2 regions of the Prosthecomicrobium sp. N25 genome follow, and region 1 is predicted to be linked to the other one. Evidence: predicted binding sites of a transcription regulator. Region 1 holds the regulator's gene; the other holds the start of a gene.

Region 1 (10,761 bases):
GGGCGAAGTCCTCGTGCCGCTCGCCGGAGCGGCGTCGGCGGCCTCCAGAACCTGGGAGCTCGTTCAGATCGATGCCGGCGAGAGCGTCCGCAAGATCACCGACAAAGAAATCGCGGTGCTCGAACTCTTGCGCGGCAAGGGGCTGGTCGAGGCCGGATTCAACTGGTCATTCTTCACCACCGGCGACAGCCGCGAGGCGGAATCGGCCGGCATCCTCGGCGCGCTCGTCGGCTCGGCCATGACCATGCTGGTGACCCTGGTGATCTGCCTGCCGCTCGGCGTCGGGGCCGCCATCTACCTCGAGGAGTTCGCGCCGAAGAACCGGTGGACCGAGCTGATCGAGGTCAACATCAACAATCTCGCGGCCGTGCCCTCGATCGTGTTCGGTCTTCTCGGCCTGGCGGTCTTCCTGAACTTCTTCGGCCTGCCGCGGTCCGCCCCGCTCGTCGGTGGGCTGGTCCTTGCGCTCCTGGTCCTGCCGACCATCATCATCGCGAGCCGGGCGGCCCTGAAGGCGGTGCCGCCTTCGATCCGGGAGGCCGCGCTCGGGGTGGGCGCCTCCAAGCAGCAGGCCATCTTCCACCACGTCTTGCCGCTGGCCATGCCGGGCATTCTGACCGGAACGATCATCGGCATGGCCCATGCGCTCGGCGAGACGGCGCCGCTCCTGATGATCGGCATGGTCGCCTTCATCGTCGACGTGCCGCACAGCATCTCGGATGCAGCGACCGTGCTGCCGGTGCAGATCTTCCTCTGGTCCGACCTGCCCGAGGTGGCGTTCCAGGCGAAGACCGCCGCCGCGATCCTGGTGCTGCTGGCCTTCCTGTTCGTCATGAACGGGCTCGCCATCGTGCTCAGAAAGAAGTTCGAACGCCGCTGGTGACCCGGTCGGCCGTCCCGTAGTCTCCGGGGGAGCAGGAATGATGGACATCATGGTCGAGAAGCCGGGTACCACGGTCGAGCAGCGGCCGAAGGTCAGCGCCCGTGGGGTCAATGTCTTCTATGGTGAGAAGCATGCCCTGAAGGACGTCACCATCGACATCCCCGAGAAGAGCGTCACCGCCTTCATCGGGCCGTCGGGCTGCGGCAAGTCGACCTTCCTGCGCTGCATCAACCGGATGAACGACACCATCCCGATCGCCCGGGTCGACGGCCGGATCGAGATCGACGGCGCCGACATCTACGATCCCGAGCTCGACGTCGTGCAACTCCGGGCCCGGGTCGGCATGGTCTTCCAGAAGCCCAATCCCTTCCCGAAGTCGATCTACGAGAACGTCGCCTACGGCCCGCGCATCCATGGCCTCGCCCGCTCGAAGGCGGACCTGGACGACATCGTGTCCTCCAGCCTGCAGAAGGCCGGGCTGTTCGAGGAGGTCAAGGACCGGCTCGGTGATTCCGGAACCAGCCTCTCGGGCGGCCAGCAGCAGCGCCTCTGCATCGCCCGCGCCATCGCGGTCGGCCCCGAGGTCATCCTGATGGACGAACCCTGCTCGGCGCTGGACCCGATCGCCACCGCGCGCATCGAGGAACTGATCGACGAGCTGCGCTCGAACTTCACCATCATCATTGTCACCCACTCGATGCAGCAAGCCGCCCGCGTGTCGCAGAAGACGGCCTTCTTCCATCTGGGCAGCCTGGTCGAGGAGGGGCCGACCGACGTGATCTTCACCAAGCCGACCGACCGGCGCACGCAGGACTACATCACCGGCCGCTTCGGCTGAGGAAGGCGAGGGGAATCATGGCCGAACACATCGTCCGCTCCTTCGAGCAGGAACTGAAGGCGCTCTCCGGGTCGATCGCCGAAATGGGGGGCCTCGCGGAAGGCCTCGTCGCCGACTCCATCACGGCGCTCGTCCGCATGGACTCCGAACTCGCCCAGAAGGTCATCACCACCGATGCGCGCCTGGACCGTCTCCAGCGCGACGTCGAGGAACGCGCGATCCTGATCATCGCCAAGCGCCAGCCGATGGCGATGGACCTGCGCGAGATCGTCGGCGCCCTGCGCATCTCCAACGACCTCGAACGCGTCGGCGACCTCGCCAAGAACATTGGCAAGCGCGTCATCGCCATCAACGGCAACTTCAACTCGAAGAAGCTGGTCATCGGCGTTGAGCACCTCGCCGAGATCGCGCTGGAGCAGCTCAAGGACGTGCTCGACAGCTTTACGGCCCGCGACGACGCCCGGGCCCTGCGCGTGCGTGGCCGTGACGACGAGATCGACGCCCTCTACACCTCGCTCTTCCGGGAACTCCTGACCTACATGATGGAGGACCCGCGCAACATCTCGATCTGCACGCACCTGCTCTTCTGCGCGAAGAACATCGAGCGCATCGGCGACCACGCCACCAACATCGCCGAGACGGTGCACTACGTGGTGACGGGCGAGCAGCTGGCCGAGGACCGCCCGAAGGGCGACACCTCCCATCTCATCAATGTCCTGTCCGACGATTGATTGTCCGGAGACCCGACCCGCCATGGCGCGCGTGCTGATCGTGGAGGACGAGGAGGCGCTGACGCTTCTCCTCCGCTACAACCTGGAATCCGAGGGCCACGAGGTCGACGCCTGCGCCCGGGGCGACGACGCCGATCTGCGGCTGAAGGAAGCCGTCCCGGACCTGCTCCTGCTCGACTGGATGCTGCCCGGCCTGTCGGGAATCGAGCTTTGCCGCCGCCTGCGGACCCGGCCCGAGACGGAGCGGCTGCCCATCATCATGCTGACGGCCCGCGGCGAGGAGGCCGAGCGGATCCGCGGCCTCGCGACCGGTGCCGACGACTACGTGGTGAAGCCCTTCTCGGTGCCCGAGCTGATGGCGCGGATCCGGGCCATGCTGCGCCGCGCCAAGCCGGAGCTCGTCTCCTCGCGCCTCGCCGCCGGCGACATCGAGCTCGACAAGGAGACCCGCCGCGTCCGCCGCGGCGACCGCGAGATCCACCTCGGCCCGACCGAGTTCCGCCTGCTCGAGTTCCTGATGACGACGCCGGGCCGCGTCTTCACCCGCGAGCAGCTCCTCGACGGGGTCTGGGGCCGCGACGTCTATGTGGACGAGCGCACGGTCGACGTCCATGTCGGCCGGCTGCGCAAGGCCATCAACCGGGGCCGCGAGCGCGACCCCATCCGCACCGTCCGCGGCGCGGGCTACGCCTTCGACGAGCGCTTCGCGGCGGCGGCGTGAGTGTCGCGATGGCGGCTCGCCGCGCGATCTGCTACCCAGCCGGAGGGCCGCGGAGGGACGGCCGGTCGGGAGACGGTGGACATGGCGCGGCGCGAGTGCGGTACTTGCACGCTCTGTTGCAAGGTCCTGGGCATCCGCGAGCTGGAGAAGCCGCGGGGATCGTGGTGCCCGTCCTGCGCCAAGGGGCGCGGCTGCACGGTCTACGAGGCCCGGCCCACGAGCTGCCGCGACTTCGAATGCTTCTGGCTCAAGGCCCCGGAGGCGGCCCACGTCATGATGCCCGACGCGCTCCGCCCGGACCGCTGCAAGGTGGTCTTCGTGGTCCCGCCGGACGGAGCGGGCCTCGTCGCCGAAACCGATCCGGCGACCCCGACCGCCTGGCAGCGGCCGGACGTGCTCGCCGTGCTGCGGGCCGTGGCGTCGACCGGGCAGGTGGCCGGGGTCTTCGCAGGATCCCGGCGCTGGGTGGTGCACCCGGACGGCGGCTTCACGGAAGTCCGGGATTGAGCAGCCTTGCGCGGTCGAGGATCTCTTCCGCGTCGCGGCGGCAGCCCGGTCACGCCGCTCACCCGGCCGTCTTGAGCTTCTTCTTCTTCGGCTCCTGGTGCCCGTAGGTGGCGAAGCCCTTGCGGGTGTCCTCGATCTCGGCCTCGTTCAGGAGCACCGGGCCACCGATCAGGAGCGTGTGGTAGTACTGCTTGGCGATCGTCTCGAGCTCGACGGCGAGCCACATCGCCTTGTCGAGGCTGGCACCCGTGGCGATCATGCCGTGGTTGGCGAGCAGGCAGCCGGTCCGGCCCTCGAGCGCCTTCAGGGCGTTGGCCGAGAGCTCCGCCGTGCCGTAGGTGGCGTAGTCGGCGACGCGGACGTCCATGCCACCGAAGGCCGCGATCATGTAGTGGCAGGACGGGATCGGCTTGCGGGCGATCGCCAGGATGGTGGCGAAGGTCGAGTGGGTGTGCACGATCGCGCCGACCTCGGGCCGCGCCTTCATGATGTCGAGGTGGAAGCGCCACTCGGTCGACGGCTTCAGCGGGCCGTCCCAGGTGCCGTAGTCGCCGTCGATCGGCATGGAGGCGATCATCTCCGGCTCGCACAGGTCGTAGGGCGTCGCACTCGGGGTGATCAGCATGCGGTCGCCGTATCGCGCCGAAATGTTGCCGGCCGTGCCCTGGTTCAGGCCCGCGGCGTTCATCCAGCGGCACTTGTCGATGATCGCCTGGCGGAGCGCCTTCTCTTCCTTGCTCATGGACTCGTCCTTCTGGTGCTCGGGAAGGCTTCGGCAGGGCCGGTCTGCGGGGCGGCCCGGCCGTGAATGGCCTCGCCAGGGTGACGCGAATCGAGCGTCTCGTCTTGGCGCATCGTAGTCGACGCGCGACCCCGCGGTCGGCCTCCGGACGCGCCCGCCCGGCGCTAACCGACGTAGCCGAACTGGCGCGGAAGCCAGAGGACGCTTTCGGGGAAGAGGATGAGGATCGCCAGCGTGGCGACGAGCACGGCGATGAAGATCCAGATCTCGTCGATCATCTCGCGGAGCGGGATGCCCGTCACCGCATTGGTGACGAAGAGGAGGACGCCATAGGGCGGGGTGATCAACCCGATCATGGTGTTGATGACGACTACGACGCCGAAGTGCACGAGGTCGATGCCGAGGGCGTTGCAGGCGGGTATGAACAGGGGAACGATGACCAGGATGATGGTCGAGGCGTCGATGAAGCAGCCGAGCACCAGGAGCAGGACGTTCACGCCGATCAGGAACACGAGCGGCGACACCTGCACGTCCTTCAGCCACTCGGAGACCTGGCCGGGGATGTTCTCGCTGGCCACGATGTAGTTGAAGATGAGCGCGCCGCCGATCAGCAGGCCGACCGAGGCGGAGCCCTTCGCGCTCTCCAGGAAGACGCCGTAGAGGTCCCTGAGCGAGATCGCCCGGTAGAAGATGCCGGCGAGGATCAGGGAATAGGCCGCTGCCACGGCCGCGGCCTCGGTCGGGGTCGCGACGCCACCGTAGATCCCGTAGAGCAGGATGGCGGGCATCATCAGGGCCGGCAGGGCGCGGAACGTGGTCCTCGGCAGTTCCGAAAGGGGCACGGGCTCCTCGAGCGCGAAGTTGCGCTTCACTGCGATCCAATGATTGACGACGGACAGCACGAGGCCGATCAGCAGACCCGGCAGGAAGCCGCCGATGAACATGTAGCCGATCGAGGCATCGGACACGAGCGAGTACATCACCATCGGGATGGACGGCGGGATGATCGGGCCGATCACCGCCGAGGCCGCCGTCAGCGCGGCCGCATAGCCGCGGGGATACCGGCCGTCCTTGGCCATCATCTCGGTGATCAGCTTGCCGATGCCGGCAGCGTCGGCGATCGCCGAGCCCGACATCCCCGAGAAGATGATGCTGGTCACCACATTGACGTGACCGAGTCCGCCCCGGACGCGACCGACCAGCAGAACGCAGAACTGGAGCAGGCGCTCGCTGATCGTGCCGGCGTTCATGATGTTGGCGGCGACGATGAAGAGCGGCACCGCCAGGATCACGAAGCTGTCGTAGATGCCCTGGATGACCTGCTCGGCCGCGAGGCCGAGGTCCTGCCCCTTCACGAACAGGTAGGCGACCGCGGAGACGATCATGCCCAGGGAGATCGGCGCGCCGATGGCGGCGAGGCCGAAGAGGGTGACGAGGGCGACCGCGAACGGGAAACTCATGACCGCGGTTCCCCGTCGAGGTCTTCCATGCGTGCGCCCCGGATCAGCCGCCAGGCCCGGACCCCGTAGCGCACGATGATGGCGATCGCGAAGACCGCATAGATGCCGAAGACGATGTCGAGCCGGATGCCGATGATGGCGCTCGACTTGATCTTGTAGAAGGTGATGTAGTCCCAGGTCGCCGGGAACGACGCCGCCATGGCGAACACGATCGCGGTCGCCGAGGCGATCGAGAAGGCCCGCCGCATCCCCGAACTGACCGAGACGTAGAGCACGTCGAACTTGATGTGGTCCCGATCGTCGAGGACGAAGGCGGAGCCCCAGAACACGAGCCAGAGCCACGTCGTCAGGCAGGCCTCCAACGTCCAGCCGAGCGGGTCGTTGAAGACGTAGCGCGAGATGATCTGCACCAGGAAGGACGTGAACATCAGGGCGAGCAGCGCGACGGCGACGTCGTCCGCCCGCGCACGCAGCCATCTCGTGATGGGTCGCATGGTGACTGACCGGAGGGAGGGAGGGGAAGGCCCGCGGGGCGGCACGCGACGGCCGCCCCGGGATGGTCAGGACCGGCGGCGAGCCGGTGTCGCGATCACTGCACCGCGTTGATCTTCTCGACGAGGCCGGCCGGCCAGTCCTTGGCGAACTTGGACTCCAGATAGGCCTTCTGGACGCGCGTGCGGAAGGCGTCGACGTCCGGCGCGTAGACCTTGAGGCCCTTCTCCTTGAAGAAGGTCTCGAGCTCCTCCTCGAGCTTGAGCTGCCGCTGCCGGCCGAGCTCCGCCGCGTCGTCGGCGGCCTTCTGGAGGGTCTTCTGCTGGTCCGGCGTGAGCTTGTCCCAGACCTTCTTGGAGATCGCCAGGTAGTTCTGGTCGACGAGGTGGCTGGTCAGCACGATCTGCTTCGTGACTTCGAAGAATTTCGAGTCACGGTTGGTCGGCAGCGGGTTGTCCTGCCCGTCGATCGCGCCTGTCTGCAGCGCCGTGTAGATCTCCGTGAAGGCGAGCGGCAGCGGGTTGGCGCCGAGCGCCTGCCCGAGGAACAGCCAGGCCTCCGAGTTCGGCATGCGCAGCTTGAGGCCGGCGAGGTCCTCGGGCTTGCGGATCTCCTTGTCGGTGCGGAGGTTCAGTTGCCGCCGGCCGAGATACATGACGGTCAGGAGCTTCACGCCGAGCTTGTCCTCGGTCTGCTTCTTGAGATCGTCCATCAGGCCCGAGTTGAACACCTTCTTCTGGTGCTCGGCGTCGCGCAGCAGGTAGCCGGCCGTGAAGATGGACCAGGCCGGGATCAGCGTGGCGAGTTCCTGCGCGGAGGCGATCGACATCTCGAGATTGCCGCGCGCGATGGCTTCGAGCTCGGTGCCCTGCTTGAACAGGGTGGCGTTCCAGTGCGGCTGGAAGGTCGCGAAACCCTTGACCGCCGGGCCGAAGACCTCGATCAGCGCCAGGGCGCGCTGGTCGGTCGGGGTCGCCGGGGAGGAGAGGCGCAGGAGGACGCCTTCCTGGGCGGCCGCGGAGCCCAACGCGAGCGGGGCGGCGAGGGTGGCGGCGGAAACGCCGGCCACGAAGCGGCGGCGATCGATCGAGATGGTCATGACGGTCCTCCCATTGTCGGATTCTTGTAGAGGACGTTGTTTCAGCACAGTTGTCCCGCGGCGTCGAGAGGCGCCCCCTTGCCCGGACGCCCTCGCGGATGGCGCTTCAGGCGCGGATCGTCAGGGGGTCCTCGCCGGCCTCGATGCGTCGGGCCATGAGCCGGGCGATGGGATCGTCCGGGAAACTCGCCGTGTAGGCGAGCATGTCCGCCCGGCCGCCCGGATCGCCCGACGCGAGCGCCGCGAAGGCGCGCAGGAAGCGGACCATGTCGGCGGTCGGGTCGCGGCCGTCCTCGACCGGCTCGAAGGCGTCGATGGCGACGGTCTTGCCCTTCAGGAGGAGCGACCCGCAGGGCCGGAAGCGGTGGGCGGCGGCCGCCTCCGCGGTCGCGGCCGAGACGCTGATGCGCGTTCCGAGCACCTTGTTGGCGGCTTCCAGCCGCGCCGCGACGTTGACGGTGTCGCCATAGGCCGAGTAGTCGAACCGTCGTCCGCCGCCGAAGTTGCCGACCACGGCCGGGCCCGTGTGGATGCCGATGCGCGTCACCCCGAAGCGGATCTTCCCGGCCGCCATCTCGCGCGTGAAGGCCTGGGCGAAGCGGTCCATGGCGAGCGCGCAGGCGACCGCCCGGTCCGCATGATCCGGCTGGTCGAGGGGCGCGTTGAAAACCACGTGGACGGCGTCGCCGATGAGCTTCACGACCGTCCCGCCGCCATCCATGGCGATCCCGCAGAGGCCGTCCAGGTAGGCGTTCAGCACACGGACCAGCGTCTCGGGCTCGGCCCGCTCGGTGAAGCCGGTGAAGCCCTCCAGGTCGGTGAAGAGGCAGGTGATGACCCGCGTCTCCCCGCCGAGGCGCAGGCTCGACGGGTCGGCGGCGAGACGCTCGACGAGGGTCGGGGACAGGTATTGGGAGAAGGCGGAGACGAGGCGGCGGCTCTCCCGCTCGATGAGGCCGTGGCGGGCGATCACGGCGGCGGCGGCCGGCAGGAGCGAACCGGCGAGGAGCCAGACCGGATCGACCTGGACCCGCGCGGTCGCGTAGAGGAGGACGGACGCCAGAGGCAACCCGCCGGCCGCGATGCCTATGGCGGCGAGCGCCATCCCGAGCCGGGCGAAGCCGGCCAGGGCCGCCAGCGCGATCCCCGCCGCGAGAGCGGCGAGCGCCTCCGCCCCGGGCAGCCAGTCCGGGCGGTGCAGCCCATGGCCGGAGAGGATCTGCTGGAGCGCCTGCGCGTGGATCTCCACCCCCGGCATGAAGGGGCTGAGCGGGGTCGGGCGGAGATCGCCGAGCCCGACCGCACTGGTGCCGACGAGGACGATGTGTCCCGCGATCCGGCTCCGCAGGTCCGCCGGGCGACCCCCCAGGACCTCCCGGGCGGAGATCCGCAGCGCCGGATCGGGCTCGGCATAGTGCAGCCGCAGGGACCCGTCCGTTTCGGTCCTGAGGACGGTGTCGCCGAGGCGCAGGTCGAGGCCGGCGCCCGCCCAGCCCATGCCGGGGTCGCGCCGGACCACGACGGTGTCGCTGCCGGTCGCCACGCGGAGCGCCTCGAGGGCGAGGGAGGGCACGATCCGGTCGCCGAGGCGGGCGAGGAGCGGCACGCGCCGGACCATGGCGCCGTCGCGGGCCGCGAAGCTGAAGCTGCCTACCCCCTTTGCCGCCGCCTCCAGGAGAGGCAGGTTCGCAAGCGCGCCCGCGAAGGCGGGAAGGCCCGCCGCGGGGTCGTCTCCCAGGGTCGCGACGGCCGCCTTGGCGGCCGGCCGGACGTCGTTCGCCCCAGCGAGCAGCCCGGCGCCGAGGACGGTCGGGCCCGCGGCCAGCGCCGCCGCGAAGAGGCGGTCGTGATCGGCAAGTGGCGCGGCGGCGGCGAGGCGGGCGACGGACGGGTCGGTCGCCCACGCTTGCGCAAGGGCGGCCGGGGAGGTGCGGTCGGGCTCCGGAAAGACCACGTCGAAGGCGATCGCGGCAGCCCCGAGCTCGGTCAGGCGCGTGGTCAGCCGGGCCAGCACATCCCGCGGCCAGGGCCATTGCCCGAGGGCTGCGAGGCTGGCCTCGTCGATGTCCACCACCCGCACGGGCGCGCCCGTCGGCGCGCGCGGAAAGAGCCGCTGCAGGGCGTCGAAAGCGGCGACGCGCAGGACCTCGACGGGGGCGGACCCCTGCACGCCGCCGAACGCGAGCGCCAGCGCCAGGCCCAGGCCGGCGAGGAACGACAGCATGCGGCGCGATGGCTTGCGCAAGAAGGCGAACTCCGCAAGGGGGAGCGGCCGCGGGGGCGGGCCGGTCGACTTCCCCTAGCAGCCGCGGGCTTGTGATTCCGTGAAAGCGAAAATGCGAATCGACACCGCCCGCCCCGGATCCGCGGATTCCCGTATGAGATTGTTAAAGCCTGCCAGTCAGGATCCCGACCTGATCGGAAATCGGGGCCGGCATTTTGGACGATACACACCGCGTGAGGCTCCTTCCGGGGCAGTTCCTGTTCCGAGCCGGAGACCCGGGACGGTCGGCCTACCTGGTCGAGTCCGGCACCGTCGAGATCCGGGTCGAAGACCCGTCCGGCGTTCGCATGATCGCGGCGTGCGGGCCCGGCGAGTTCGTCGGCGAGATGGCCATCATCGACGGGGGCACCCGGTCGGCTCACGCGGTGGCGGCGACCGAGGCCGTGCTCTACGAGATCCCGGCCGAGCAGTTCGCGCGCCGGCTGGCGGAGGCCGATCCGATCGTCCGGCTGAGCCTCGGGATCCTGCTGCGCCGGCTCCGCGGCATGCTCGGGGCGGAAGCGGGCCTCGACCTGCCCGTCCGCACCGACGCGGTCGACCTCGCCGCGGCGGCGCTGGAGGAGGTCCGGCTGGAGCGCGAGCTCGCCGCGGCGATCCGCAAGGGCCAGCTCGAGCTGCACTACCAGCCGATCGTCGACCTGCCCACCGGCCGGCTCGCCGGGCTCGAGGCGCTGGTCCGCTGGAAGCATCCCACGCGCGGCTTCCTGTCCCCGGCGGTCTTCGTGCCGATCGCGGAGGCGTCCGGCCTGATCACGGAACTGACGCGCTGGGCGGTCGCCGAGGTGTGCCGGGTCATGCCGGACCTGGCGATCGCGGCAGCGGCCTGCCCGGAGGCCTGCGCCATGCCGGTGGTCGCCGTGAACGTGTCCGGGCGCGACCTCGGGGCGGCCGGCTTCGCCGACGAGATCGAGGCGCGGCTCGCCGAGCAGGGCATCGACCCGCGCCTCCTGAAGCTCGAGATCACCGAGTCGACGCTGATGGCCGACCCCGAGGAGGCCATCACG
Region 2 (10,761 bases), on a different contig from region 1:
TGGCTTCCCTCAATCCTCGCCGCGGACGAGCGTGAAGAAGTCGACCCGGGTCGCCGCGGCGCGACGGGACGACAGATCGGCCTCGGCCGCGAGCCGGTCCTCCACCGGGCGCACGATCGACGCCTCGATGCCGGCACGGGTGGCGGGAGCCTGCCAGAGCGCGTCCGCGACCGCCGCCAGCCGGGCCGTGCGTGTGTCCCGTCCGAGCCGGTACGCGTGCCCGACGGGGCCCTGCGCCAGGCGCACCGAGGCGCGCGCCACGGTCGCTTCGCCGAGGTTGAACGCGGCGCCGTCGCCCCCGATCCGGCCCCGGACCATGACCAGTCCGGCTTCCGGCGGACGAAGGTCGGTAGCCGTCTCGGCGGCGCGGGCGACGAGGTCGCAGGCTTCGAATTCGGCAATCCCCGCAGCCGCGAAGGCCGCCATGGCGCGGCGGCGGGCGGCGCTTTCGGGGCCGGCGGGATCTGCCCGCCGCTCACTCGAATCCATGATCTTCCCTTTCCCGTTCGCGGGGATCTCTTGGCGCGTCTCGATGAAGCTCTGATGACGGGAAGGGCCGCGGCGATCAGGGCGCGGCTCGGCGTCCGATGACCGCGAAGCGGAGCCGCGTGGACAGCCAGTCGAGGGCGGAGACCGTGACCAGGATCATCAGGACGAGGGCGGAGACTTGCTGCCATTCGAGCGTGCGGATCGCCTCGGAGAGGTGGAGCCCGATGCCGCCGGCCCCGACGATGCCGATGATGGTGGCCGATCGGGTGTTGGATTCGAAGTAGTAGAGGACTTGGCTGAGGATGACGGGCAGGACCTGCGGCAGCAGGCCGAACCGCACTTCGTGGAGGCGCGATCCGCCCGCCGAGACGACGCCCTCGACGGGCTTGCGGTCCGCCGTCTCGATCGCCTCGGAGAAGAGCTTGCCGAAGGCGCCGAAGTCCGAGCTCATGATGGCGAGGACCCCGGCGAAGGGGCCGAGCCCGACGACGTTGATCCAGACGAGCGCCCAGATCAGCGTGTCGACGCCCCGGAGCGTATCGAGGAAGCGCCGCAGGCCGAAGTGGAAGATCCAGTTCGGGACGACGTTGCGGGCCGCCAGGAAGCCGAACGGCAGGGCGAGCGTGGCCGCCAGCAGGGTGCCCAGGAAGGCGATCGCCAGAGTCTCGGCCAGGCCGTGGAGAAAGAGCCAGAAGCGCGACCAGGAACCCGGATCCGGGGGCAGCATGAGGACCGCGAAAGTGCCGAGCTGGCCGAGGCCCGAGAGGATGCGGGTCGCGGAGAACTCGAGCCGCCACAGGCCGAAGACGAAGAGGGCGACGAGCGCGAGGAGGATCCCGACCACGACGAGGCGCATCCGGAGGGTCGGACGGAAGATGTCGGGATGGCGGGCGGCCAGGGCGGCACGGTCGAGGTCCGCGAAAGGGCCGGCCGGGAGGGCGTTCGCGACGGGCATGCTCATCGCCGGGCCTCCGCGGACAGGAGGGCGTGGCGCAGCCGCTCGGTAGAGAAGTCGATGATCATCACCGTCGCGATGATCATCACCAGGATCGCGCTCACGTCGGTGTAGTAGAATTTCCGGATCGCCTCGATCAGGTCCTGGCCGATGCCGCCGGCACCCACGAAGCCCATGATGGCTGCCCCCCGCACGTTGATCTCGAAGCGGAGCAGGGCGTAGCTGGCGAAATTGGAGAGCACCTGCGGCACCACGGCGAAGCGGACCGACTGGACGAAGGTCGCGCCGGTGGAGACCACGCCGTCAACGGGCTTCATGTCGATGTTCTCGACCACCTCGGCGAAGAGCTTGCCGAGCGCGCCCATGGTGTGGATCGCGATGGCGAGTACGCCGGGCAGCGGCCCGAGCCCGAAGGCGACCACGAAGACCAGGGCGAAGACGAGTTCCGGGACGGTCCGGCAGACCTCGAGCAGACGCCGGACCGCGAAGCAGGCCCAGCGCGACCGGGCAAGGTTCGCGGCGGCCAGGAAGGACAGCACGAAGGCGCCGAGAGCGCCGGCGAGCGTACCGACGTAGGCGATCAGGATGGTGTCTCCGAGGAGCGCCAGCCAGTGCTTCCATCCCCAGAACCACTCGGCGAGGTCGGCCGGAAGCGTCGCAAGGGAGAGCGTCGGGGCGATGTCTCCGAGGTATTTCGTGAAGCGACCGGCATTGGCGAAGAACTTGGCCGGCTGGACCTCGGCCACCCACCCGGCCAGCAGGATGGCGGCCGCGAGCAGGGCGAGGCCCATGAGGGTTCTCGTTCGCCGCTCGCGGGTGGCGGCCGCGTAGCTCCGCTGGAGCCGGTCGCGCAGCGCGGGATCGAGACTGGGAAGCGCCGAGGCGGCCATGATGGAGCCTGTCCGTCCGGGAAGGGCGCCGGCGGCGGTCGTCTCGACCCCCGTCGGCGATGGCTTGCCTGAAATGGTCAGAAGAGGAGGACGCGCCCTTCGGCGCGACCCGAGCCCTCTTACGAGGCCTTCTTCTTGCGAAGCTCGTCGACGAACTTGTTGAGCTCGATGATCGGCGCGTAGGCCTTGTTGTCGACCGGCTGGTAGGGCTCGTTCTTGCCGTCCGACAGCCTCTCGAAGGCAGCCTTGTCGTTCTTCGCGGCGTTGAAGAAGGCCTCGCGGATGCCTTTCTTCAGGTCCTCGGGCAGGTCGCCCAGGTAGGCGACGGGCGAATTCACGATCTGCTCGGACTTGAAGATGATCCGGAAGTCGTCCTTCTTCAGCATGCCCTTGTTGGCCATGCGGGTCAGGTTGGAGTCGTCCTCGGCGTTCCACCAGTTGGCCGCGACGTCGACGGTGCCCTGGTTCAGCGCGATCAGCGCGTTCTCGTGGCTGCCGGTGTAGACGACCTTGCCGAAGTAGGTCTCGGGATCGATCTTCATGCCGTTGAGGGCGAAGCGCGGCACGTTGTTGCCCGAGGTCGAGTTCGGATCGACGAGGCCGAGATTCTTGCCCTTGAGGTCCTCGATCTTCTGATAGGGGCTATCCTTCTTCACGTAGAAGACGGAGTGGTAGCCCTTGACGCCGCCCTGGTTCACCTCGATCGCAAAGGCCTCGACCTTGGCGCCGGTCATGAGGGCGCGCGCGAAGGACGCCGGACCATAGCTCGCGATGTGGATCTGGCCGGCACGCTGCCCCTCGATGATGGCCGCGTAGTCCTGCGCGATGCGGAGCGTTACCTTGGTGCCGAGTTGGCGCGACAGGTAGTCGACGAAGGGCCCGAAGCGCTCGGTCACCCCGGAGGCGTTCTCGGACGGAATGATGGCGAAGACGAGTTCCGGATACTTCGCCTTCCAGTCCTGCGCGAGGGCGGGGGTCGGCGCGAGGGCGAGCCCGACAGCGGCGGTGCCGATGAGGGCGCGACGGGTGATCATGGGTCTTGGCTCCCTGGTCTTTAGGATTCGGCCCGGCCGGGAGGCGCCCCGGCCCGTCGGCCGGTTTCGTCAGGCGTAGGCCTTGGCGCGCTGGGCGCCGGCTGCCTCGGTCTCGTCGAGGACGTCGCCGGCCTCGAGGCCGTAGAGTTCGCGGGCGACCTCGTCGGTCAGGTCGAAGGCGCGACCGTCGAACACGACCCTGCCGGACGCCATGCCGACCAGGCGGTCGCAATAGGCACGGGCGAGGTCGAGCGAATGGAGGTTGCACAGCACGGTGATGCCGAACTCCTTGTTCACCCGCTGCAGCGCGTCCATGACGAGCTTGGTGTTGCGCGGGTCGAGGGAGGCGATCGGCTCGTCCGCGAGCAGGATCCTCGGCTCCTGGACGAGGGCCCGCGCGATGGCGACGCGCTGCTGTTGGCCGCCCGAGAGGCTCTCGGCGCGCTGGTGGGTGAAGGAGCCCATGTCGAAGCTCTCCAGGGCGGCGAGCGCGACGGCCTTGTCGTCGTCGCTCCAGAGCCGCAGCACGGAGGAGAGGGTCGACACCTTGTTGAGCCGGCCCATCAGGACATTGGTGAGCACGTCGAGGCGGCCGACCAGATTGAACTGCTGGAAGATCATGGCGCAGTCGGCCCGCCAGGCGCGGAGGGCGGCGCCCTTGAGGGTGGTCACGTCGCGGCCCTCGAAGAGGATGCGCCCGCCGCTCGGGTCGTTGAGCCGGTTGACGAGGCGCAGGAGCGTCGACTTGCCGGCCCCGGAGCGCCCGATCACGCCCACGAAGGATCCGGGCGCGATCGACAGGCTCACGTCGTCCACCGCCGCCTTGGTGCCGAAGCGTCGCGTCAGGCCTTCGATGACGAGCATGGGGCAGTCCCGATCCGTTCGAACCGGAACGACCTCCTAGCGGCCTCGTGCAACGGTCTCATGACAAGGCCGGACGGCCCGGGGGCGCCCGAAACCGTCATCCAACCTTCACGGTAGCGCGGCAGCAAGGCACCCTCGACGTGACAGCCGGAGGCATGCCATGGCCAAGGTGCTCGGACCCGAGCCGCTGATCCACCCGACCGCGACCGTGCGCGACTCGGGGCTCGGGCGCTACACGGAGATCGGCGAGCGGACCGCCTTCGTCGAATCGACGCTCGGCGACTATTCCTACCTGGTGAACGACAGCAACGTCATCTACACCGCGATCGGCAAGTTCTGCTCGATCGCGGCGATGACGCGGATCAACCCGGGCAACCATCCGATGCATCGGGCCACGCAGGCGCACTTCACCTACCGGGCCTCGGCGTATTTTCCCGGCGAGCCCGACGAGGCGGCCTTCTTCGACTGGCGCCGCTCCTCTCCGGTCACGATCGGGCACGACGTCTGGATCGGCCACGGGGCGATCGTCCTGCCGGGGCGAACCATCGGGACCGGCGCAGTCGTGGCGGCCGGAGCGGTCGTGACCCGGGACGTCGCCCCCTACACCATCGTGGCCGGCGTGCCGGCCGGTCCGGTGAAGCGCCGCTTTCCGGAGCCCGTCGCCGAACGCCTCCAGGCACTCGCCTGGTGGGACTGGAGCCACGAGGCGCTTCGCGCGGCGCTCCCCGACTTCCGCCAGCTCGGCATCGAGGCGTTCCTGGAGAAATTCGAGGCACATTCCCGCGAGACCGCCGCATGACGGCCCGCTACGCCATCTACTTCGCACCCCCTCCCGAAAGCGCGCTCTGGCACTTCGGATCGGCGATCATCGGCTACGACGCCGCGGCCGCCCGGGAGGTCGTTCCGATCGTCCCGGCGAGTTGGGAGCCGGCGGCCTGGCGGGCCGCAACGGCTGACCCCCGGCGCTACGGCTTCCACGCCACCCTCAAGGCACCCTTCCGTCTGCGGGAGGGGGTGACCGAGCAGGACTTGCTCGACCGCTTCCGGATCTGGTCGGCAGGCCTCGGGCCTGTGCCGTCCGTCCAATTGGTCGTGCGGCCGATCGGCGATTTCGTGGCTCTCGTTCCTGCCAGCCCGAACCCCGCGCTCGCCGGTCTCGCCGATGCAGCGGTCGACGCCTTCGAGCCGCTCCGGGCGCCTCTGACGGCCGACGAGATCGCTCGCCGACGGCCGGACCGGCTCACGGGTCGACAGCGAGACTATCTCCTGCGGTTCGGCTACCCCTACGTCCGAGAAGAATTCCGCTTCCATATGACCTTGACGGGCGCGATCGGGTCGCGGGTCGACGAGGTTGCAGCGGCTTTGGCGGACCTGCATCAGCGATCCTGCGGCGAAGCGGAAATGCCCATCGACCGAATTGCGATCTTCTCCCAGCCATCCGACGGCGAACCGTTCGTGATAAAGGCTGGTGTCCTTGCTCCTGTTAGATGAGATGATACGCCAAACGAGCCTGCCCGGCTTTACCGCCCTTGGTACTTCTGATGGTGTTACCACTCATGGAGCAATGAACCGACATAAGGTTGATTACGAAACCTATTAGATTCTCTTCCGGGACACCACTTCCCATCCCCACAGAGTCTTCCCCGCATCATCGCCGAGCCGGTCACCCCGCGTCGATGCGCGTCATCTCGGCCCGGAACGCGGCTGCGATCTGGCCGGCGTCGCGCAGCACCTTCTTGCGCTCGAGCGTCAGCACGGTGCGGTCGCGCATGAGCCAGCGGCCGGCGACCATCACGTCGCGCACGTCGCTGGCGAGCGAGGCGTAGACCAGGGTCGCGTAGACGTCGTAGACGGGCTGGACCCTCGCGGACGAGAGGTCGATGCGGACGAGGTCCGCCTGCTTGCCGGGCTCCAGCGAACCGATCCGCGCCTCCAGACCCAGGACGCGCGCCCCCTCCCGGGTCGCCATCCGGACCACCTCGACGCAGGGCATCGGCTTACGGCTGTGGCCCGCGAGCTTCTGGAGCATGGTCACGGGGCCGAACTGGGCGAGAAGATCGAGCGTGTTGCCGCTCATCGGTCCGTCCGTCGCGATCCCGACCGGGATGCCGGCCCGCCGCATCGCCTCCACCGGCGCGATGCCCCGCCCCGCCTTGGCGTTCGAGCGCGCATTGTGGGCGACCGTCGCGCCGGCCTCCGCCATGCAGGCGATGTCGTGGGCGTCGACATGCAGGCAATGGGCGCAGATCAGGCCGCGCCGCAGGAGCCCGGCCTTGCGGACCAGCTGCACCGGCCGCAGCCCGTGCCGCTCCGCGCACCACGCCATCTCGCTGTCCATTTCGGCGAGATGGATCTGCACCGGGACGCCCGGATGCTCCTCCGCCCAGGCCGCGACCCGCGCCAGCACCGGCACGTCCGTCGAGTAGGGCGCATGCGGCGCGATCGAGGCGGTGACGCGCGGGTGCCCAGCGAACTCGGCCGCCAGCGCCTCCACGAGCGCGAACCCCTCGTCCATCGTCCGGTGATCCGGCGGGTCGAAGTCGGCCAGCGTCTGCCCGACCACGCCCCTGAGGCCGGCCTCGTCCACCACCCGGCCGACTTCGGTCTCGAAGTAGTACATGTCCGCGACCGTCGTGACGCCGCCCTCGATCAGCTCCAGCACGGCGAGCCGGGTCCCGACCCGCACCATCTCGGGCGTGACGAGGCGGCGCTCGAGCGGCAGGACATAGCGGAAGAGCCGGTCGTCGACGTCCTCCCCCAGCCCCCGGAAGAGCGTCATCGCCATGTGGCAATGGGGATTGACCATCCCCGGCATGACGATGTCGCCGCCGACATCCATCACCGCGGCGCCCGGGCGGTCGGGCGGCGGACCGGCCCCCAGCCCCTGCACGACGTCGTCCCGCACCTCCACCCATCCGCCCTCCACGACCGACATGGCATCGTCGCAGGGCAGCAGGGTCGCGTTGACGAGAAGGGTGGTGCTCATGGGCCGGGCTCCGCCGCCAGGATGCAGCACTGCTCGGGAACCGGCACCAGTCGCGCCGGCGCTCCCGGCTCCAGCGGCATCCCGAGCGGCCCGTTGGCGACGATCCGGCCGGCCTCCGTCTCGCACTGGTACTGGTAGGCACGGCCGAGATAGGTCCTGAGCCCCAGCCGCGCCGGCAGTCCCCCGGGCGCGTCCGGAGGCGCCACCGCCAGACCATCCGCACGCGCGGCGAGCACGAACCGGTCCGGGATCGCCCCGAGCCCGTCCTGGTCGAGCGCCAGCCGGGCCCCGCCCTGCGCCTCGGCGGTCACCGCCGGACCGTTCCGCTCCACCACCCGCATCGGGACGAGGTTTTCGAACCCGACGAACCGGGCCGTGAAGGCGCCGTTCGGGCGACGATACAGCACCTCCGGCCGGTCGTATTGCATGACGCGTCCCTGGTGCATGATCGCCACCCGGTCGGAGATCGAGAAGGCCTCCTCCTGGTCGTGGGTCACGTAGAGCGAGGTCGTGCGGTTGGCCCGCTGCAACTGCCGGATCTCCACCCGCATATCGATCCGGAGCTTGGCGTCCAGGTTGGACAGCGGCTCGTCGAACATCAGGAGCGGCGGCTCGATGACCAGCGCCCGGGCGAGGGCGACGCGCTGCCTCTGCCCTCCCGACAGGGCCGCCGGCAGCCGGTCGGCGAAGCCGGACAGCCCGACCCGCTCCAGCATCGCCATGGCGCGCTTCGCCCGCTCGGCCGAGCCGACGCCGCGCTGCTTGAGCCCGAAGGCCACGTTGTCGCGGACGTTCAGATGCGGGAACAGGGCATAGGTCTGGAACACCAGGCCGATCTCGCGCCGGTGGGCGGGCAGGCGGGTCAGGTCGCGCGCGCCGAGTCTCACCGTGCCGGCCGACGGCTCCAGGAAGCCCGCCACGACCCTGAGCGTCGTGGTCTTGCCGCATCCCGAGGCACCCAGCAGCGACACGAGCTCGCCCGCCCCCACGGCGAGAGAGAGCTCTTCCAGCACGCGCGTCTCGCCGTAGACGGCCGAGATCCGGTCGAGGACGAGGGGTTCGCTCATGGTCCGGGCCGCCTCGCGAGGACGGTCAGGCCGAGCGTCCGCTCCACGATCGCCATCACGGCCACCGTGAAGCCCATCAGCAGGACCGATACCGACGCGATCGTCGGGTCGAAGAACTGCTCCACATAGGCGAGGATCTGGATCGGCAGGGTGGAGACCCCCGGGCCGGTGAGGAAGATCGACATGGACACGTCGTTGAGCGAGGTGATGAAGGCCAGGATGAAGGCCGCGATCACGCCGGACCGGATGTTCGGCAGGACGACCGTGAAGAAGGTCCGCCACGGCGGCGACCCCAGGCTGACCGCCGCCTCCTCGATGGCGAAGTCGAAGCCCGCCAGGCTGGCCCCGACCACCCGGACCGCGTAGGGCAGGACCAGCAGCGTATGGCCGAGTACCAGCGCCGCCGGCACGGGCACGCCGGCGCCGACCACCACGGACTTGAGCAGCGACAGGCCGAAGACGATCTCCGGGATCAGGACGGGCAGAACGAAGAGGGTGGAAAGCCAACCGGGCAGGTGAACGCGATGGCGGCTCAGCGCGTAGGCGGCCGGGATTCCGATCAGGAGCGCCAGCGTCGTCCCCGCGAGCGCGACCTGGAGGCTGGTCACGATCGTGGTCGTGAAGGCCGAGACCGCGAAGATGTTCTCGAACCAGCGCAGCGACAGGCCGCGGGGCGGGAAGGTGAGGTAGGTCGTGTCCGACAGGGCGGCCCCGACGATGATCACCAGCGGCCCGACCAGGAACACGTAGGTGAGCGCCGCGAAGCCGACGAGCAGGGGGTGCAGGCGGGTCGGCATGGCCGCTACACCGTCGCCGGGTTGAGACGCCGGGCGAGACCCGTCATCACGGCGACGACCGCCAGCGTGACCACGACCATAACGGCCGCGATGGTCGAGGCGCCGACCCAGTCGAAGCTCACCATGGCGCGCTGGTACATGAGGGTGCCGAGCACCGTCTGGCGCTCCCCCCCGAGGAGATGCGGGGTCGCGTAGGCGGTGAAGCTGCCCGTGAAGACCAGGACGGCGCCGACGATCAGCCCCGGGACCGCCATCGGCAGCACCACCTGCCGGAACGTCGCGGCCGGCCCGGCCCCGAGCGAAGCGGCGGCCTGCAGCAGATCCTCCGGGATGCCCTCCAGCACGCCCGTCAGCGTCAGCACCATCAGGGGTACGAAGAGGTAGACCATCCCGACCACGACCGCGCCCTGGCTGTAGAGCATCGGCAGGGGCTGGTCCACGACGCCGAGCCCTACCAGCGCAGTGTTGAGAATGCCGTTCTTGCCGAGGATCACGAGCCAGGCGAAGGACCGCACCACCACGCCGGTGAGCAGCGGGAAGACAGCGGCGACGATCAGGATGCCTTTCAGCCGCTTTGGCGCCCGGGCGACCACATAGGCGGTCAGGAACCCCACCACCAGCGCGATCGCCGTCGTGGTCAGCGCGATCTGTAGCGTTCGCACCAGCGCGGCCCAGCGGAAGCCGGAGTTGAAGAAGGCCGCATAGGGCGCGAAGGGCCCCTTGTCGGTCGTGAACGTCGTCCCGAGGGTCGCCAGGACGGGGAGGACCAGCAGCAGGAGCACGGCCACCGTGGCCGGCAGGGCGAGGCCCCAAGCCTTGCGCGGCGTCACGATCTCGACCCCCGGCCCCCCACGGCGCCGCTCACTTGCCGAAGAGCTCCTGCCAGCGGTCGGTCCACTCGGCCTTGGCGGCATTCATCTTCGCCATGTCGACCGGCTTGAGGGACGCCACCATGGCGGCGCCGTAGGTCCATTGCCGGGCCTGCTCGGGCGTCAGCGTCACGGACTTCACCACGGGCGCGTCGACGCCGTTCTCGGCGAGCTTCTGCTGGATGTCCGGGCGAAGCAGGAAGTCGATGAACTGGTGGGCGAGTTCGACCTCCTTCGCCCCCTTGGTGATGTTGATCGTGTTGAGCGTCGCGTAGGCCCCGTCCGACAGGTCCGCCCAGACGGCGGTCGGGACGGCCTTCTGGATCTGCGCCAGCGTGAAGTCCTGCGCGGCCGCCGTGGTGATCTCGCCGGTCGAGAACAGGTTCACGAGCTCCGACCCCGTGTTGTAGGTCTTCACGAGGTTCGGCTTCAGTCCCGCCAGGGCCTTGAAGGCCGCGTCCGGATCCTTGAACGCGTCCGAGCCCGCATAGGTGCCGGCCAGGATCACCGTCATGGGCCCGGCCGTGGTGGTGATGCCGGGCAGCGACAGGGCGCTCTTCAGGTCGGCGCGCCACAAGTCCTTCCAGGCCGTCACGGGCGGCTTCACCTTGGCGGAGTCGTAGATGATCCCGTAGCGCCCGAGCGTATAGGCCGGGCCATAGTCGCCCTGCGGCGCCTTCGCGATGTCGTACACGCCTGCAAGATTCGGGATCTTCGACCGGTCGATCTTCTGGAACAGCCCTTCCTTGATGCCGATCTCCGAAAAGCTGTCGGTGAGATAGATGAGGTCCACGCCACCCCCGCCGCGGA

What was found. The regulator PhoB, encoded in region 1, activates phosphate uptake and scavenging genes when phosphate is short. The targets are predictions, from matches to a motif close to TGTCATNNANCTGTCAT.
Positions count from the first base shown of each region.
Region 2: phnC (phosphonate ABC transporter ATP-binding protein) is a predicted target of PhoB. The motif match lies at 4,328-4,344, and genes of this name have one in related genera.

Region 1 is NZ_JBBCAT010000001.1:2,966,388-2,977,148, reverse strand. Features, by position in the region: gene pstA (phosphate ABC transporter permease PstA) at 1-883, shown strand, start outside; gene pstB (phosphate ABC transporter ATP-binding protein PstB) at 924-1,721, shown strand; gene phoU (phosphate signaling complex protein PhoU) at 1,739-2,452, shown strand; gene phoB (phosphate regulon transcriptional regulator PhoB) at 2,475-3,173, shown strand; gene WBG79_RS13515 (hypothetical protein) at 3,255-3,680, shown strand; gene WBG79_RS13510 (class II aldolase/adducin family protein) at 3,739-4,422, opposite strand; gene WBG79_RS13505 (TRAP transporter large permease) at 4,587-5,882, opposite strand; gene WBG79_RS13500 (TRAP transporter small permease) at 5,879-6,376, opposite strand; gene dctP (TRAP transporter substrate-binding protein DctP) at 6,472-7,473, opposite strand; gene WBG79_RS13490 (CHASE2 domain-containing protein) at 7,580-9,718, opposite strand; gene WBG79_RS13485 (EAL domain-containing protein) at 9,931-10,761, shown strand, end outside.
Region 2 is NZ_JBBCAT010000002.1:187,587-198,347, reverse strand. Features, by position in the region: gene phnH (phosphonate C-P lyase system protein PhnH) at 1-1, opposite strand, end outside; gene phnG (phosphonate C-P lyase system protein PhnG) at 10-489, opposite strand; gene phnE (phosphonate ABC transporter, permease protein PhnE) at 566-1,450, opposite strand; gene phnE (phosphonate ABC transporter, permease protein PhnE) at 1,447-2,334, opposite strand; gene phnD (phosphonate ABC transporter substrate-binding protein) at 2,454-3,368, opposite strand; gene phnC (phosphonate ABC transporter ATP-binding protein) at 3,438-4,232, opposite strand; gene WBG79_RS15690 (DapH/DapD/GlmU-related protein) at 4,393-5,031, shown strand; gene WBG79_RS15685 (DUF1045 domain-containing protein) at 5,028-5,723, shown strand; gene WBG79_RS15680 (amidohydrolase family protein) at 5,896-7,218, opposite strand; gene WBG79_RS15675 (ABC transporter ATP-binding protein) at 7,215-8,285, opposite strand; gene WBG79_RS15670 (ABC transporter permease) at 8,282-9,082, opposite strand; gene WBG79_RS15665 (ABC transporter permease) at 9,088-9,912, opposite strand; gene WBG79_RS15660 (ABC transporter substrate-binding protein) at 9,944-10,761, opposite strand, start outside.